DNA from 2 places in the Paenibacillus shenyangensis genome. Region 1 is predicted to be linked to the other one. Evidence: riboswitches for the same ligand, from Rfam matches in the RefSeq annotation. Region 1 holds a riboswitch; the other holds the start of a gene.
What was found. Region 1 has a riboswitch for thiamine pyrophosphate ahead of tenA (thiaminase II). Riboswitches for the same ligand answer to the same signal wherever they lie in the genome.
Positions count from the first base shown of each region.

Region 1 (3,215 bases):
CATCCGAGGCAGCAGGTGGCTGGATAAGGCAGTGCCTCGTACCTTGAAACCGACTTCAATACTTTCTTGCGGGTGGTCGATCAGCCTGTACATGGCATCGATAATATCGTCCGGATCATCCAGCGGCTTCATATCAATCTCGTGACCGCTGTAATTGGCGGCATGATCGGTCCAAGGCGTATTCATTACCCATGGATGTATGGCGCAGACATGAATATCCTTTCGTCCTTCCAGCTTCATCTCCTGATTCAGTGCATAGCTGAGACCGGAGACGGCAGATTTGCTGCCGCTGTAAGCTGCCAGGTAAGGAAAAGCAACCTTGCTGGCAAAGGAAGATACATTAATCAGCGTCCCGTATCCCTGTTGCTTGAACTGGCGTAGCGCATAGTGACTGCCATACATATTGCCAAGCAGATTGATCCGGGTCATTTGTGCTAGCGCATCTAATGGTGATTCGGTAAATGGACCGATTGCAATAGCTCCGGCATTGTTGACCCATACATCGATCCGGCCTAGTTCGGACATTGCTGTCTCGAATACGGCAGCAATACCTTCTTCCCGGCTGACATCGGCGGTGACAGCAATCATTTGGGGAGCATACTGCCGCTCCATTTCCTTGAGTAGATGGGTACGACGGGCGGCAATAACAACGCTGGCACCTTCGGCAGCAAGCCGCTCGGCAAGTCCACGTCCGGTACCACTGGAAGCTCCGGTGATGACAACATTTAACTGATCATGCGGTAGATGTGATGACATGATGTTCCCTCCAGAATAAATCTGACCTCTGTGAATTCCCTTTTATTTCCTTATTCCGATGTAATACACATACCCGTTGGTACAGGCATTTACTCGTTATTTGAGCAATTCATTCGATAATTATGACAAGCTGCCAAGCTGGCAGAAATGAGAGTACCGTGCATTTTGGTAGAGAAGAAGATAATTATTATGGAGAGGAGCAGCCTTGACAGGTGCATCGATGCTGTGTAGAGTAAAAGGCAATCAAACAGACTTCTGTCACACCCTGTTCCGGTATATTATGCAGGAATAGGGAGACAGCAGGCTTATATTGTGAAAGACCACTAGGGGAGCCATTTACTGGCTGAGACGAGATTGCCTCGGACCCTTGGAACCTGATCTAGTTCGTACTAGCGTAGGAAAGTGGAGACCGAGCAGGGCTAATTATGCCATTATTCTGCCGCTCCATTTGGAGCGGCTTTTTTGCGTGGATATGCAGCCGTCAGCGACTGTGATCCGGCGGCAGAGATACATATGAAGCCTGTGAGCATCCATTTTCCTCAGGGAGGTTCTTTCCGAATACTTCAGACAAGGGAGAGATAATAGTATGAGTTTTTCAGCAGAGATTAGACAGGCGGCCGATCCGGTATTTGAGGCCATTTATAACCATCCGTTTGTACAGGGGATTGCCAGAGGAGATCTGAAACCGGAACAGCTGGTTCATTATGTAAAGCAGGATTTTGAATATCTGAATGCCTTTATGCGGATCTATGGAACAGCGATCTCCAAATGCAGCAGCCGCGAGGATATGGACATGTTCAATCAGCAGATTTCCTTTGTACTGAACAGCGAAGTCCATCCGCATAATAACTTCTGTCATGTCGCCGGTGTGCCATATGAGCAGCTGCAGGGTTATCCGGTAGCACCATCTGCACACAACTATATCCGCCATATGCTGACCGCTGCGCAGGAAGGTGATTTGGGCGATATTCTCGCCGTACTGCTGCCATGTCCGTGGACGTACTGGGAAATTGGCAAGCGGCTGATGGAAGATGTAAAACCGGATGTATCCCATCCGTTCTATGACTGGATCGATTTCTATGGCAACCGTACCGATACGATTACGAGCCGGTTCTGCACAAGACTGGATGAGATTGCTGCGGCATCGACGCCGGCGCATCGGGAACGGATGAAGCAGCATTTTATCCTCAGCTGCCAGTTTGAATATATGTTCTGGGATATGGCTTATACGCTGGAAGATTGGCCGGTACAGCTGGAGGTAACCTCCGTATGAACTGGAAAATGAAAGAGGTTGTACTGACCGTTATTCTCGCGGTTGCCTGCGGCGTCCTGTATCTGGGCTGGTCAACGCTGTGGATTCCGATCTCGGCACTGGTCGGGCCGGTAGGCGCCGGATTTATGTTTGGGATCTGGATTATTGCCAGTCCCATCGTTGCATACATTATTCGCAAGCCTGGCGCAGCGCTGATCGCCGAAGTCGCCGCCGCAGCGGTCGAGATGCTGACAGGCAGCCATTTTGGACTGTCTGCCCTGCTGGTTGGTGTATTTCAGGGATTGGGAGCAGAGATTGCTTTTGCGATCTTTGGCTACAAACGATATAACGTGTTCACATTGATGCTATCCGGAGCACTGGCAGCTGTCGGCAGTATTGCCTACAATCTGGTAGCGAATGGCCTCGGCTATTATACAACCCAGATGTTCTTCCTGACGCTGGGTATTCACGTGATCAGCGGCATCGTGCTGGGCGGATTGCTGGCCAAGGTCATCGTCGAAGCATTGGCCCGTACCGGTGTACTGAATCCATATGAAATTATGAAATCACGCCGTAAACAGGGTAAATCGCATGCAATGGCATCTCGGGTGTAGGAACCTGTCGGTAGGCTTCGACCATCAGGAGGAGACCGTGCAAGTACTGGATCAGATCACCGTATCGATCCGGCGCGGGGAGAAGGTACTCATCCTCGGACCAAGCGGCAGTGGCAAATCCACGCTGCTGTCCGTCCTCTCGGGTATTATCCCGGATCACGTAGAAGCCGAAGTGACCGGAGAAATCGACCGTCAGGAAGCCTGCGGCGTCATGTTCCAAGACCCGGATTCCCAGTTCTGTATGCTGCATGTGGATGAAGAGATTGCGTTTAGCCTGGAGAATCGGCAGGTACCACGAGCAGAGATGGACAGTATCATTCAGCAGATGATGAGTATGGTCGGCCTGCATATCGCGCCGCATACGCCAATCGACACGCTATCCGGCGGCATGAAGCAGCGTCTTGCGCTCGCCTGTCTACTGGCGCTGGAGCCGGATGTATTATTCTTCGACGAACCGACTGCCCAGCTCGACCCGGTCAGCCGCAGGGATGTATTTCGGCTGCTGCAGGATATTGCTGCTACAAGCAATCAGACCATGGTGTTTGTTGAGCATGTACTGGATGGCTGTATTGAATGGATGGACCGCGTGATTC
Region 1 covers NZ_AOIG01000014.1:84,591-87,805, forward strand. Annotated here, with positions in the region: gene H065_RS0112435 (SDR family NAD(P)-dependent oxidoreductase) at 1-756, opposite strand, end outside; TPP riboswitch at 1,072-1,174, shown strand; gene tenA (thiaminase II) at 1,343-2,029, shown strand; gene H065_RS0112445 (ECF transporter S component) at 2,026-2,622, shown strand; gene H065_RS0112450 (ABC transporter ATP-binding protein) at 2,600-3,215, shown strand, end outside.

Region 2 (3,215 bases), on a different contig from region 1:
CATACTCACCATGTTCGCGCAATAGACGCGTCACTTCGTTCTGTCGATACAAAGCAGCTCCCAAATGTACAGCAGCCATAACCAATGCTTCATTCAGCAGGGAAGGTATAAGCTGCTGCTCTGCCGGATTGTAGAGCATACCTTGTTCTGCATGGATATGTGGCTCTTCCAGGGCTAACCGCTGTTTATCCCACCATTCCAGTGAAACACCGGATGAATAGTCATGATTCACCTTATCGATCTTATCTGCAGCACTCAGTAACCCATTCGTGTAATTTGTCTTCAGATCCCTCTTATCCATGGGCAGCAGAAAACCTTCACTTCGCAATCCGCAGTGTATGCCAGTCAGCTCATACAGCTGCTCTGTCAGTTCGTTATAAAGTGAACGGCTATACAATGCCAATTTGCGCAGATCATCATGTACAAAATGCTCTGACTCTGCTGCCAGCATACCTCCTGCCGCTCCTGAAGAACCAGAGGCTGGCTGATTTTTCTCAACCAGAGCAACCTTCATCCCTTTTACTGATAATTCATAAGCAATAGACGCCCCAATTACACCGGCTCCAACTACTATTGCATCGTAATGACCATTGCTTCTCATAACATCTCCTGCCTCCCTGATCCGTTCTTGCTGATACGAGAAGATTCAGCAGCAGATAATGCCGCTTTGTAGGCTGCCACCTGTTGTGCCGGATGCTCTGCTGCGAAGATCCCGGACATTACAGCTATCCCAGCTGCGCCTGCACTTATTAGTTCCTCTGCATGATGAGGTTGTATTCCTCCAATCGCAATAACAGGAATATCTACGGCCGCACATATTTGCTTCAGCTGCTCCAACCCTCGGGCAGCAACTCCGGGTTTGGATGCTGTCTCATAGATATGACCATAAAAAAGATAATCCATTCCTTCCCGTTCTGCCTGGACCGCTTGTGCGATACTGTGTACCGATCTACCCAACAGAAAAGAATTTCCTTGCCAATAATCTGTTGCGAAGTCCGGTTCTTCGGCAACTTCAGCACATTTTGGGCTTTGCCTGTCGGCACCGATATCAATCTTATAGCTTCCTAATGCGGTTTTTGTATTCTGCTTTTCCGGCTGAGATCGGAATTGACTAAGATTCTGGTGTTCAGGCAAATGAGCACCACCCAGCTGCAGTTCTGCAGCAAGCTCGATTCTGCTATTCAGTCGGATAGCAGCAGCAGGTATTCCTTCCTTACGCATGGCTTGCACTAGTTCGTACACCTGATCATCAGACCACTGCTTTTCCCGGATATGAATTGCCGTTACCTGAGTATAGATCTGTCTACTGAGTGAAAGTATTTTCTCCGCCGTCTGATTACCTGTACTCACTACATGCAGCTCCATTATGCACCTCCCGCATACCTTTACTCTTTATCTGTATCATTGAATAGCAGACACCCTGTTGGCCTTTCCACGATGTAAGCCCGGACGCACATACTGGATAATGCAAAATAAATGCAAAAAAACCACCATCCCGAAGGAAAGTGGTTGTTATAAACAATAACAGAGCGATCTTATATCGCTGCTTGCCGAAGTATAATCTGGTGTATTTATTATATCCCGATATGCACTCCATGATTATACAATTCAGGAGATGCTGCTCATCCAGCCAGCAATATACAGGGAATACATAGATCCCTTATATGTACAAATATATGCTGATTGCTGTACTACTATTTCTTCATACAGCCTATGCCAGATAAAATAGATATATCCATATTATCCAAAATTATTCTTCTACCACTTCCCTACGCTGGTATAATCCAGATCAGGTACAAAGGGTTCGGCAATCAGTTCTGCCATCTCAGCCATTACAGGCTCCCCCAGTGCATTGTCGCTATTCAATTTAAGCATATTTATCTTAGCAAAACTATTCTGATAAAGCAAACCCTATGTAGAAACAGGAAACTTAACCACTGATCCCGAAATGACGGAAACTCCACCCAACTGTTCGAGAATGGCTGCTGTGAGGAAAAAAGACTGCCTCAACAATTCTGCAGAATCGGTATTGCTAAGATCCAGAATCAAGCGATGACGCAGAAAAGAAATCAGTTTTTGTGTATTCCATGCATCCTGAAAATCCTGGTAGTAATTCAATCGATACACGTTTTGCTGGATTCCAAGTTGGCGAATAATGTTGGAATGGATAAGTAACGATTCCGGTTGGTATGCACTGATCACAGGAATCCATAACTTGGAACGCATTACCTCGGTATTAGCATAATCGTCATAAAATGCTTTTAAATGTATGATATCCTGTCCCAGATCAACAACAACCAGATCAGCTTCTGCGAGAAGTGGCATTTGCTTTATTCCCGATCCTGCATCCATCAGAATCAGATCATAATCTCGTCCCGCGGTACAAAACAGGAATTTCCAGAACGGGTCATTTGGCTGAATATCCCCTTCCTTATCCGTACCTATCAGTAGATCAAGTCGATCTCGAAACAGTGGAATCATATAATCAGATACATTGCTTCGGGTTAGAATACCTGACTTGTATAAATAACGCAGTCGATCTATTCCCGGAACCGGCTTTTTTTGAGCATAATTCATAAGGATATCGGTACTTAGCACACCTGCTTCAATACCGTGCTGACGACATTGATTATGGCAAAGCAGCAATCTCAAGCGGTACTGCACAGAAGCAGTAATTGCTGTAACTGCTGCATGAAAGGCGGTTCTACCATGTCCTCCATCCGGACTCCAGAACATTACGGTAGTCATTTTTCTGCTCCTTTTCTTTTTGTTAGCGAAGATTGAACCATAATTTGCGTTTCCTGACCGATGAAGACAGCTCTTCGCCAAATAGTTTTTTTAATATAGCAGCTGTTGCCGGCTGGTTATCGAATGGATCTGGATGCCAGGGAATACTGTATACCTGTTCTGTATGCAGCTCATGCTTCAACCGCTCTACTGCATCGCTTGGAGACAGAGGCAGGTAATAATGCCATTTGTCCTGGGGATATCTATGCAAATCTGCAGCCATTTTCAGCACATCCTGATAACGCCATTCAGCGCCTGATCCAACTACAATAGGGATATCTGCACGCAAAAATTCTTCCAGTCTGGCATTCTGCTGATAACGTCCCAGATCGAGAATAATAAACCTGTAGCTTCCACCCAGTAGACCGACTACTTCTGCTCTGGCAGACTCACGCCAGTAATCTACTCCTTCCAGCGTAAACTTCCGT
Region 2 covers NZ_AOIG01000008.1:208,512-211,726, forward strand. Annotated here, with positions in the region: gene thiO (glycine oxidase ThiO) at 1-601, opposite strand, end outside; gene H065_RS26910 (thiamine phosphate synthase) at 598-1,365, opposite strand; TPP riboswitch at 1,750-1,856, opposite strand; gene H065_RS0107620 (hypothetical protein) at 1,912-2,748, opposite strand; gene H065_RS0107625 (serine/threonine protein kinase) at 2,771-3,215, opposite strand, start outside.
Region 2: linked by a shared signal. The riboswitch ahead of H065_RS26910 (thiamine phosphate synthase) and the one ahead of tenA (thiaminase II) in region 1 are both predicted to bind thiamine pyrophosphate.